DNA from 3 places in the Limosilactobacillus sp. genome. Region 3 is predicted to be linked to each of the others. Evidence: predicted binding sites of a transcription regulator. Region 3 holds the regulator's gene; each other region holds the start of a gene.
What was found. The regulator HrcA, encoded in region 3, represses chaperone genes, less so after heat shock. The targets are predictions, from matches to a motif close to TTAGCACTCNNNNNNNNNGAGTGCTAA.
Positions count from the first base shown of each region.

Region 1: the regulator HrcA is predicted to act here: its motif matches at 1,690-1,716, upstream of LKE23_RS03800 (Hsp20/alpha crystallin family protein).
Region 2: the regulator HrcA is predicted to act here: its motif matches at 1,363-1,389, upstream of LKE23_RS03955 (ATP-dependent Clp protease ATP-binding subunit).

Region 1 is NZ_JAKVPE010000001.1:778,673-782,854, forward strand. It holds gene LKE23_RS03785 (VanZ family protein) at 1-244, shown strand, start outside; gene LKE23_RS03790 (hypothetical protein) at 282-449, shown strand; gene LKE23_RS03795 (HdeD family acid-resistance protein) at 582-1,103, shown strand; gene LKE23_RS03800 (Hsp20/alpha crystallin family protein) at 1,176-1,610, opposite strand; gene LKE23_RS03805 (LysM peptidoglycan-binding domain-containing protein) at 1,909-2,529, opposite strand; gene LKE23_RS03810 (acyl-CoA thioesterase) at 2,705-3,214, opposite strand; gene LKE23_RS03815 (phosphoenolpyruvate carboxykinase) at 3,388-4,182, shown strand, end outside.
Region 2 is NZ_JAKVPE010000001.1:802,584-806,765, forward strand. It holds gene ptsP (phosphoenolpyruvate--protein phosphotransferase) at 1-728, opposite strand, end outside; gene LKE23_RS03945 (phosphocarrier protein HPr) at 728-994, opposite strand; gene LKE23_RS03950 (hypothetical protein) at 1,122-1,307, opposite strand; gene LKE23_RS03955 (ATP-dependent Clp protease ATP-binding subunit) at 1,571-3,790, shown strand; gene LKE23_RS03960 (ECF transporter S component) at 3,834-4,182, opposite strand, start outside.
Region 3 is NZ_JAKVPE010000001.1:203,920-208,101, forward strand. It holds gene ribF (riboflavin biosynthesis protein RibF) at 1-478, shown strand, start outside; gene LKE23_RS01000 (hypothetical protein) at 601-822, shown strand; gene LKE23_RS01005 (hypothetical protein) at 861-1,232, opposite strand; gene hrcA (heat-inducible transcriptional repressor HrcA) at 1,349-2,398, shown strand; gene grpE (nucleotide exchange factor GrpE) at 2,411-2,992, shown strand; gene dnaK (molecular chaperone DnaK) at 3,031-4,182, shown strand, end outside.

The sequences.
Region 1 (4,182 bases), 570 kb from region 3:
CGTCTACCTCTTCTTGATCAACCCCCAACGCCGTTTCGAGGGGGCCATCGGCTGGGGACTGCTCTTCAGTCTCTTCATCGAAAGCAACCAGTTCGTCTGTGACTGGCTCTTCAACCTCCAGCGCCTCGCCGACATCGACGACCTAATCACCAACACCCTGGGGGCCATCATTGGGTTCGCTTTAATGATCCTGCTTGACCAAAACGGCGGCCATAAATTCCTCCATTATTTTGTGCTCAAGTAGGCAAAATTTGCTACACTATAACATTGAGGTGAATAAAATGATTTCTAATGAACAACGGGCCCATGACATCGCCATCGCCCTGATGCAGGCCCACGCCAAGGACCTCAAGCCAATCGAGGCTTACCACGAATACGTCAACTACCTGCTGCCGATCCTCAAGGAAATCGACAAGGACTTCCCCCACGGCATCAAGGAACATTTGTAAAAAAGAACGGACCAGTCGTCCGCAAGTGTCTGCTTAAAAGACACATTGCACCGACCGGTCCGTTTTCTATTGTGCTGGTATTCAAACTGCCTTATGATAAGAATTATCAAGTAGTTGGAAGGAGGGGTAAACATGCTTTATGAACAAAAGAAGTTTGATTGGTTTAGTCTGATCGTCGGAATCCTCTTCGTCCTGGCCGGGATCGCATCCCTGATGCACCCGGACAAGACCTTGCATTTCCTGGCAATTCTTGTCGGAATCGCCTTTATCCTGCGGGGAATCTACGAACTCTGGTTCCGGCAATTCGTCAACCGAGTGCTCAATGAGGGCTCCGGCTGGCTGATGTTCACCGCGATCCTGGACATTATTTTGGGGATCATTGTCCTGGTCTACCCGAACTGGGGAGTCCTCTACATCGCCATCCTGTTTGCCATCTGGTTCATCATTGATTCCGTCATGCAGATCAAGGCGGCCGGACTCTTCCGGGAGTTCCACCGGGGCTATTCGACCTGGCTGGTGATCCTCGGGGTCTTAAGTGTCATCTTAGGAATCATCCTGCTCTTCAGCCCGATGATGTCCGCAATGACGATTGTCTGGTTGATCTCCTTGTTGCTGATGGTCTTTGGGATCATGCACATCATTGAGGCGTTCTAAGAACATCTCTGTTAGCAAAAAAAGCAATCCGTTTTTCGCGGATTGCTTTTTCTTATTTGGATTGGTTGGGGATTAGTCAATTTCAATGTGGCTGTCGTTGTCCTCACTTGCGGCCAGCTTTGGCAGGTCGAGTGTCAGAACACCGTTCTCGTAGTGGGCATTAACCTTAGTCCGGTCAACATCCGGCAGACGGTACTGACGACTCATCTGACCATAGCTCCGTTCACTATGCAAGATGTTGCCTTCCTTGTCACTGTCATCGGCGAAGGTGTCACGGTGTCCAGTGACGGACAGGATGTTGTTGGCGTAGTTGATGTGAATGTCCTTCTTGGCGAAACCAGGCATGTCAATCTTGACTTGGTAGCCCTTGTCGGTTTCGGCGACATCAGTCTTCATGTGATCAGATACCGGGGTTAAGCCTGAGAAGAAATCATCGTTCATCCAATCACGCATGTTCATCAGATTATCGAATAGGTTGTTGTTACGACGTTGAATTTCATTAGCCATAATTGATTCTTCCTTTCTGTACCTTGATCTTGATTACACTTACTATCTTAATCCCGGCCGGGGGAAATGCAACAGTTTTTTAGCAGTTAATGTTAAAGAGTGCTAATTTTCGTTTGACTATTATTGACCAAATTAATGAGTACTACTCGCCCAAGGGATTACGACTGCAAAGATTTACATAACCACAGCCCAATTTTTTTGAAAAATTTATTTTCATATGAAAAATCAATCATATAAGGACGCAAAAAATGGTGACCCTCATCCCCGAGGATCACCATTACTGATTAATTAACTGATTTTAGTACCAACCGTGTGATTGCCAGAATGCCTGTGCGGCAGTCCAGGAGCCATAACGGCTAGCAACGTACTGGTCAGCCACCCTTTCTTGGTTGGCAGCGGAGTAATCGCCGCCCAGGTAAGAAGCGGAAAGCTGGTACTTACCGATGTACTGACCGTTGGTAGCGGAGTATGAGCCACCTGATTCGCGGCCAGCAATCCAGGCCTTCGCCGCAGCTTCACTACCGCTAGCGCTAGAAGTGTAGCTCGTGCTCGTTTGACTAGCAGCGGCACTCGTCGTGTTCGTGCTTGCCTGTGTTTCCGTGGCCGTATTCTGGCTGGTTGCACTTGGCAGAGTCTCTGCCTGGCGAGCAGTGGCAACGGCAACTTCACCGTCGTCCTTGATAACCAGCTTTTGACCAACGTAGATGACGTTCTTGTCGGCAATCCCATTGTTGTTCGCCAACGTGTCGACAAAGGTTAAGTCATGACCTAACTTGTAAGAAATCCCAGAAAGGGTGTCCCCTGCCTGAACCGTGTAAATTGAATCGGCATTGGCAGTCGTTGCAGTAGCAACGGTCCCCAGTGCGACGGCACCGGCAATTGCTGCTGTAATCTGGGCGGCTTTCTTCGATAACTTCATAAAAAAATCAATCCATCCTTTTTCTCAATAGTAGATCTGCGACCAGACTTGCTGGCCGCGACAACGGTAACTACTATACTAGATTGTCTTTACGGACGGATTACCGGGAGTTATCATTTTTCGTCATTTCTGTAAACTGCCTGTAATCTTCGGCGGTGCGAACCGCTTAAAATCTTTAGGCCAACCACGGCTTTTGCTTCGTGATCGCCGCCACGATCGTCTTTTGCCGCTGACGGTTTTCCTTCCGGTGCAGCCGCCGGGTCTCGTAGCCCTCGACCATTGCCCGCTGCTCATCGGTCTGCGGAACCACCCGGTCGTACTTAATTCGCTGGTCCGGGTCCTGGATCACGTAGGTCATGAAGCAGGTAAAGCCAACGAAGCGCTCACCGGTCATCAAATGCTCCCCGATCACCTTGACGAAGACCTCCAGCGAACGCCGACCGACACCGGTAACGTAGGCCTCCATGCACATTGAATCCTGAAGCTTGAACGGCCGCAAGAATTGCACATGATCCATGGCCGCCGTGACCACCGTCGTTCGGGTCACCCGCATTGCCGCCACCGAAGCTTCGCCGTCGACCAGCTTGAGAATTTGGCCGCCGAAAACCGTCCCGTGCTCGTTCAGGTCGGCATTAAAGACCCGGTGCAAAGAAACTGATAATGTATCGTCACAATTGATGTCCATAATTTAACCCCTTACATGTTGATTATATTAGTATTTTACCACACTTCAGTTGACCCCTATGGCCGTGAGAATTGCGGAATTTTCATAATCTTTTTTAATTTTATTATCATTTTTCTCTAAAAATAAACTATAATAGGTGCAAGCCTTAATAGATGAAAGGATTGATGGTACAGATGACGGAAAACAGTCAAAAGATTCAAAGCAGGGCACTTTATGCCAACCTTGATCGCGGTGTCGCTACTCTGAATCTGAGTGAAGCTTACTATAATGACATCTATTCACTGGTCAACAGTGAAGAACTCTTAAGCATTGTTAAGCTTTATCTTGGTTCGCGCAATCCAGATTACGATGACGATGCATTCGACAATGCAACGCCAGAAGAATACGTTGAAATTATCAAGAAGATCTTAGTTAACGACGGCAGCGCCTACGATGTTTACGATCCAAAGGAAATCCTGGCCAGCGTCGAAGATCTCTACTCATTCTACCGTTCACTGCTGCGGGTTTCCGTTGTAAACTACAACAACAGCAAGATCGCCGGCAATGAATTCAAGGTCATCGACACCCACTTAAACGAGCTGGTTCGGAAGCTCTACCGGGTCATTGAAGAAAAGCTCCAGGGCTTTAAGAACCGGACCTACCGGGAAGTTAACGCTGCAACCAACGCCTCCATGCTGGTTCAGCCTAACAACTGGCCGATTCCGGAAGGCTACGAAGAGTTACGGGACATTGACTTCATCGACACCGTCATGCTTCGTCCACCAATGATGATGCACACGAAGAGCAACAAGCGTGAAGGAGTCTTCTCAGCAGTTGACGAAAATCCAATCAAGCGTTTCCACGGTCAAAAGGGTCAGTGGTACTGCTACCCAGCCAAGATCGGTGAAAGCCTGGCCTACATCTACTTTAACGTTGACTACCTGGTTAACGGGATCGCTCTTTCCAACCTCTTCGAACTGGCATCCCCA
Region 2 (4,182 bases), 600 kb from region 3:
AACTGATAGTGCTCCAGTTGCTGGTCGGTTGGGCGCACGATTACCTTGCCGTGAATGCCGTCGACGATCAGCAGGTCGCCGTCCTCAATCTGGCTCGTCGCATTGTGGGTACCGACAACCACTGGCAGCGACAAGGTCTTGGACATGATGGAAAAGTGGGACGTCCGCCCACCATAATCGGTCACCAGCCCGGCAACGTAGCGGCGGTCGAACTGAGCCGTGTCGGTAGGCGTCACGTTCTTAGCCACGATAATTGCCCGGTGATCCAGGGCATTCGGGTCGGGAAGCTTTATCCCCAGCAGGTGGCTCAACAAGCGCTTGTACACGTCTTGCACCGCCAGGGCCCGCGACTGGAGATAGTCATTATCATTCATGTGTTCAAAGAGGTTCAGATAATGATCCGTCGTCACCTTGGCCGCCCACTCGGCTGTGTAGGCATTCCCCCTGATCAGGCGCTCAAGGTTCGCCAAAAGGACGGGATCGTTCAGTATTTCCAGCTGGGTGTCAACAACCGCGGCCGCCTGCTGACCCAGGTTCTGGTGGGCCCGCTGCCGAATCTGCTTAAGCTCCTTCGTCGTTAACGTAAAAGAATCACGAAGCCGGGCGACCTCATGATTCTTGTCAGCTGTATGCTGTTTCTTAATGGATAGATCTGACCCTACTAATAGGTAGGCCGGCGCAATGGCAATCCCACTGCTCGCCGCCAACCCAGTTAGCAGCAGTGACATTAGTCAGTCAATCCTTCCTTCTTCATCGTTTCAGCAACGGCGTCCAGTGCTTCCTTTTCGTCGTCACCGTTGGCAGTGATGGTAACCTCGGCGTTTTGACCAACACCCAGGGACATAACGCCCATGATGGACTTCAGGTTAACACTCTTGCCTTCGTATGACAGGGTTACATCGGAACCGTACTTAGATGCGGTCTGAACCAGAATAGTGGCAGGACGAGCATGAATACCAGTTTCTGCAGTAATAGTAAAATCACGTTTTTCCATACTTAATCAGTCTCCTTCGAGCAGATATAATAAATTATCAGTGGCCATACCGCTGATACACCTCGATATGTTTATTTTAGCAATTGTAAGCGTTAAATACAAGATCAGCCGGCGCTTTTGTCAACAATCAATCCTGGCGCAGGTGATAAACAATTTTACCCCCGATATTGGCCTTGCCCTCAATCTGGGTACGGTACGGATAAGCGTGATAGACCCGCTGGAAGGCCTGGAAATTCTCCGGCGTAATCACGAACTGGTCGATCTTGCCATCCCGCAAGTCGTCAAGCTCCTGCTCAAAATTCTCCTCTGCCATTTAATCACCTCATTTTTTCTTACATTATATTATGGCGAACTTTCCGTCACCTATTTTAGCATTCTTTGTCAAAGAGTGCTAAAATTTACAGTAAAGACTTTGACCATTGATGATCTACTTAGGGCGGCAAGGCTTTGCGATTTGATTAAGAAGAGTCTTTTGGCTTGCACTACGATAAAAAGTAAGTATAATGTAGTCATGGTCAAGAAAGGTCAAACTTTTATCTGACCTTTCGGAGATACTATCAAGGAGGTATTTATTCGATGCTCTGTCAAAATTGTCATCAAAATCCCGCAACGATTCACCTGCAGATGAATTTCAATGGTCAGCGGGTGCAAATTGACCTCTGCCAAAATTGCTATCAAAAATTACAAGACTTACAAACCAACATGATGAATGGGGGTAACGGAATGAACAACTTCAACTTCGGAAGCCTGGAAGACTTCATGAACGCCATGGGCAACATGCAAGGTCAGCCGGCCGGTGCCAATGGCCAGGCGGGCGGTGCCAATGGCCAGCGCCAGGGTGGTCGCCGTGGCGGCAAGGGCGTCCTCGGCCAGTACGGAATTAACCTGACCGACATGGCCCGCCAAGGCAAGATCGACCCGGTGATCGGCCGTGACAAGGAAATCAAGCGGGTCATCGAAATCCTCAATCGGCGGACCAAGAACAACCCGGTCCTGATCGGTGAAGCCGGTGTCGGGAAGACCGCCGTGGTTGAGGGCTTGGCCCAGGCGATCGTTTCCGGTGAGGTTCCGGAAAAGCTGGCGAATAAGGAAATTATCCGGCTCGACGTGGTTTCCCTGGTTCAGGGGACCGGGATCCGGGGCCAATTCGAAAAGCGGATGCAACAATTAATGGAAGAAGTCCGCAAGAACAAGAACATCATCCTCTTCATCGACGAAATCCACGAAATCATGGGTGCCGGCAACGCCGAGGGTGGCATGGACGCCGGGAACGTCTTGAAGCCAGCCCTTGCTCGGGGTGACTTCCAACTGCTCGGGGCCACGACCTTAAACGAATACCGGAAGATCGAAAAGGATGCTGCCCTCGCCCGGCGGTTCCAACCGGTTGAGGTCAACGAACCGTCCGTCGAGGAAACGATCAAGATCTTAAATGGGATTAAGGGTCGCTACCAGGATTACCACCACGTCAAGTACACCGACGACGCCATCGTGGCCGCCGCTAAGCTATCCGACCGTTACATCCAGGACCGTTTCCTGCCTGACAAGGCGATCGACCTGCTCGACGAAGCCGGTTCACGCAAGAACCTGACCCTGAAGACGGCCGACCCGAACACGATCGAAAACGAAATTCACACGGCCGAAGCCCACAAGCAACAGGCCGCTGACAACCAGGACTACGAAAAGGCTGCCTTCTACCGTGACCAAGTTTCCAAGCTGGAAAAGGCCAAGAAGGCCGCGGAAGAAAACCACACCGAGGACACCGCGACGGTCACCGTTCAGGACATGCAAAAGATCGTCGAGGAGAAGACCAACATCCCCGTTGGCGACCTACAGAAGCAAGAAGAAAACCAGCTGCGGGACCTCGACAAGAAGCTGGAGCAGCACGTTATCGGCCAAAACGAGGCCGTCAACAAGATTGCCCGGGCCATCCGGCGGAACCGGATTGGGCTCAACAAGTCTGGACGGCCGATTGGTTCCTTCCTCTTCGTTGGACCAACCGGTGTCGGGAAGACCGAAACGGCCAAGCAACTGGCTAAGCAGCTCTTCGGTTCTAAGGATGCCATGATCCGGTTCGACATGTCCGAATACATGGACAAGACTTCAACTTCCAAGCTGATCGGGGCCGCTCCTGGTTACGTCGGCTACGAGGAAGCCGGTCAACTGACCGAACAGGTTCGGCGTCACCCATACAGTCTGATCCTGCTCGATGAAGTTGAAAAGGCCCACCCGGACGTCATGCACATGTTCCTGCAGATCCTGGACGACGGGCGCCTGACCGATTCCCAGGGTCGGACGGTTTCCTTCAAGGACACGATCATCATCATGACCTCCAACGCCGGGACCGGTGACTCCACGGCCAGTGTCGGCTTCGGTGCCGAATCGAATGGTTCCACCCACTCGATTCTCGACAAGCTGACCAACTACTTCAAGCCAGAGTTTTTGAACCGGTTCGATGACATCGTTCAGTTCAACGCCCTGACCAAGCCGGACCTGATGAAGATCGTCAACCTGATGATCACCGACGTCAACAGCATGCTCAGCGACCGTGGCCTCCACATCGCCGTGCCGGATGACGTTGCCGAAAAGCTGGTCGACCTCGGCTACAACCCGAAGATGGGTGCCCGGCCGCTGCGGCGGGTTATCCAAGAACAGATCGAAGACCGGATTGCCGACTACGTTCTCGACCACAACGACGTCAAGAACCTGGCCGCTAAGCTCGACGACGATGGCAACATCACCGTCGTTGCGGCAGCGCCGGTTGCGACCGCGGATGCCAGCGTTGACAGCGATAAGTAATAAACAAGCTCACTCTAGCTTCAAGCCATGAGTGAGCTTTGGTTTACCGCATTCGCCGTCGTACCTCCAGCACCGGCAAGGCTACCAGCGGCACCACAATTACCGCCAAGGTTAGTTCGGCCACCCCGTTCGTTGCCATGATCGTCTCCAGAGCAGGCAGGAGGTGGTCAACGTTGACCCCGTACGCATGAGCGACCGCCGGGGTCCGGTAGAAAAGCGCCACGAAACCGAGGACTAGGCCGGTATTGGTGACCGTCCCACCGATCGCCGCCACGATTGCCGCCGCCCGTTGCGAATGGGCATAACGGTTGACCAGGCGAAAGAGCCAACCGGCGACCAGGCCGATCATGATCCGCGGCACGACCGAGACCAGGGGGTTCACGAATATCAAC
Region 3 (4,182 bases):
AAAGGTGGGGTCCCGCCTGATCCGTCAGCTGATCGATGCCGGCCAGATCCAGGAGGCAAACGCGGAGCTCGGTTACTACTACACCACCACCGGCCTAATTGTTCACGGCCTGGCCCGGGGGCGGACGTTGGGCTTCCCAACCATCAATGTTGAGACGCCAACGCCGGAGCGCCTTCCCGGGATCGGCGTGTACGCCACCGACGTTTTGATCGGTGGCCACTGGTACGGGGGAATGGCGAGTGTTGGTCGTAACATTACCTTTGGCGACGACAACCAACTGACCCTCGAGATTAACCTCTTTGACTTCTCCCAGATGGTTTATGGCGAAGAGGTCAAGGTGCGCTGGTACCAGTACCTGCGCGGTGAGGAGAAGTTTGCCGGGGCCGATGAGCTCGTTGCCCAGATGAAGCGCGACGAACAGGCAGCCCGCCAGGTGGTTGCCCACCGTCCCGTACTCGAAGACCAAATTTTATCCTAAAGGAAAAGGCCAAGCACTGTTGCGGTGCTTGACCTTTTTATGTTGAAAATAAAATTTTCTCTTGCCTCGGGTAACCGGAGCGGGCGTATGATCGTTCTAATCAAAGAAAAGGAGCGATTGAAATGAACGTTTTAGTGATTGAGGCCACGAGTCCGCTGGGGCAAGAAATTTGCGCGCGTTTGGAGCAAAGCAGTCACCACCTGCGGGCCATGACCCGTTCGGCGGCTAAGTTAGCTAACGCAAATTATGAAGTTGTTGAGGCCGATCCGCGGGCGGTAGTGGATCTGATTGACCAGGGCTCGGATAAATATGCCAACGCTAGCATCAGCATTACCAATAAATAATAATAAAAACGAGCTCACCTTGAGGCGGCTCGTTTTTATTAATGCCGACTAGCACGGTGGCCGCCGGTTTGGTGAATGCGGTGCACGTGGCGCTTGAACTTTGGCCCGTCGTCGACCGCCAGTTGGAAGTGCCGCATCTTGCCGTAGAAGGGGTGGCCGGTCAATTTGAGGTTGGTCCAGGACCGCATGATGTCGGTCATCTGGTCAATCTCCTTGAGACGTTCCGGATTGCCTTCCTTCTTGGCCGCTTCTTTGATGTCCGACTGCAGGCGGTAGATCAGGTTGTTGTGATAGGCCAGCAGCTCGTTGGTCAGTGGCGCGTTGCGGTACTTATTGAAGAGGCGCTGGATGATCTCCATTGCCTCCTGTGCACTGTGCGGCTGGAGGTAGCGTTGCTGATTATTATCCATTAAAAAATCTCCTCAAAACTGTTTGACATTTCTTGACTTTTAGCGTGGTGGTTGGTATATTATACAGTGTGCTTAGCACTTAACCCTAAAGAGTGCTAAAAGGGGAAGTGATTAATATGCTAACACAGCGTCAAAACAAGATCCTGCAAGCGATTGTACGTCAATACACGTCAACTGGTCAACCCGTGGGTTCCAAGCACCTGGCTGAAAAGCTGCCGTTTAAGGTCAGCCCGGCGACGGTGCGCAACGAGATGGCGGTTCTGGAAAAACAGGGCCTGATCGCTAAGGAACACTCGTCTTCGGGGCGGGTGCCTTCCAAGGACGGTTACCGTTATTACATTGATCACCTGCTTAATCCGCGGGCGGTCACCGATAACGACCTGATCGTTATTCAGAACTCACTGGGGACCAGTTTCCAGAAGATTGATGAAATCATCTCGCACTCGGCTGATATTTTATCAAACCTGACGTCATACACCGCCGTGACCCTGAAGCCAGAGCAAGAAGACGTTCGCTTGAGCGGCTTCCGTCTGGTCCCACTGGGCAACCAAAAGGTGATTGCCATCCTGGTTACCGACAGCGGGGACGTGGAGAGCCAAGCCTTCACCCTGTCACGGGACGTTGACCCGGAGGCCCTGCAAGCGGTCATTCGAATGATCAATGACCAACTGGTGGGCCTGCCACTGTCAACCGTCTTGAAGCGGCTGAATGACGATATCCCATTGCGCGTCATGCACTACATGCACAGCGCCGATGGCTTCCTGGATCTTTTTGATAATGTCGTTTCCAAGGCTGCCCGGGAGCAATTCTTCATTGGCGGCCGACTGAACCTTTTGAATTTCTCGAACAACAAGGATCCGCAGTCGCTGCAGACGATGTACCAGCTGCTCGACCACAATGATCAGCTTTCCCACCTGCTTGACGCCGATCTCAACGACCAGGGCGTCAACGTGCGGATTGGTTCCGAGATTTCCAAGGATAAGGTACTCGACAACTACAGTCTGATTACGGCGACCTACGATGTTGACCAATATGGCAAGGGCATCATCGCCGTGCTCGGGCCGACCAGAATGCCGTACTCACGGACAATTGGTCTGGTGAATGCCTTCCGGCAGGAGCTGGCCAAGCGTCTGTTAGGTTTCTATCGACATTACTACGATTCATAGGAGGCGAGTTAATTGGCAGACAAGGAAGAACAGCAAGCCAAGAAACAAGCGGCCTCATCTAAAGCAAATGAAGCAAAGGATGAGCAAAAGCAGGCAAAGCAGGCTGACAAAGCCGCTAAGCCAAGCCGTGAAGAAGAGCTTGAAGCACAGATCAAGGATTTGAAGCAACAACTCGATGACAAGGACGACAAGTACCTGCGGGCTGAGGCGGAGATTCAAAACATGACGAACCGCTTCAACAAGGAACGGGCCCAGATCTTAAAGTATGATGGTCAGGACCTCGCCAAGTCCGTCCTGCCGGTGCTGGACAACCTGAAGCGCGCCCTGACGATTGAAGTCACGGACGAAAACGGTAAGCAGCTCAAGCACGGGATCCAGATGGTTCACGACCACCTGATTGCTGCCCTAAAGGATCACGGAATTACCGAGATCGAGGCTTTGGACAAGCCCTTTGATCCGACCCTGCACCAGGCGGTTCAAACCGTTCCGGTTCAGGATGATCAAAAACCAGACACCGTGGTCCAGGTTCTGCAGGCTGGCTACCAGCTGAAGGACCGGGTCCTGCGCCCAGCAATGGTTGTTGTTGCACAATAATTAATGATAATTAAATATTAAAAAGAGGGAATTAAACAATGGCAAGTAACAAGATTATTGGTATTGATTTAGGTACTACTAACTCCGCCGTTGCCGTGATGGAAGGTAACGAACCAAAGATTATTACTAACCCGGAAGGTAGTCGGACGACGCCATCCGTTGTTTCATTCAAGAATGGCGAAACACAAGTCGGTGAAGTTGCCAAGCGGCAAGCAATCACCAACCCGAACACGATTTCATCCATCAAGAGTCACATGGGTGAAGCCGGCTACACGGTTGAAGTTGATGGCAAGAAGTACACGCCACAAGAAATTTCTGCCATGATTCTGCAGTACCTGAAGAAGTACGCCGAAGACTACATCGGTGACACGGTTGACAAGGCCGTTATCACCGTGCCAGCCTACTTCAACGATGCTCAGCGTCAGGCAACCAAGGATGCCGGAAAGATTGCCGGCCTGGATGTTAAGCGGATTATCAACGAACCAACTGCTTCCTCACTGGCTTACGGCCTGGACAAGCAGGATAAGGACGAAAAGATCCTGGTTTACGACCTTGGTGGTGGGACCTTCGATGTTTCCATCCTGGAACTCGGTGACGGGGTCTTCCAAGTACTCTCCACGAACGGTGACACGCACCTGGGTGGGGATGACTTCGACCAAAAGATCATGGATTGGTTGATCGATGGCTTCAAGGAAGAACACGGCGTTGACCTGTCCACCGACAAGATGGCCCTGCAACGGCTGAAGGATGCCGCTGAAAAGGCCAAGAAGGACCTTTCCGGTGTTCAAGAAGCCCAAATCAGCCTGCCATTCATTTCCGCTGGTGAAAACGGTCCACTGCACCTGGAAAAGACGCTGAGCCGTGCCCAATTCAACCAACTGACTAATGATCTGGTTGAACGGACTAAGCAACCAGTTCTGAATGCTTTGAAGGATGCTGACCTGTCATTTGATGACATTGACGAAGTGATCTTAAACGGTGGTTCTACCCGGATCCCAGCCGTTCAGGAAATGGTTAAGGACCTGACTGGCAAGGAACCAAACCACTCCATCAACCCTGACGAAGCCGTTGCCCTCGGTGCTGCCATTCAGGGTGGTGTGCTGACCGGTGACGTTAAGGATGTTGTGCTGCTTGATGTTACGCCACTGTCCCTGGGGATTGAAACCATGGGTGGGGTCTTCACCAAGCTG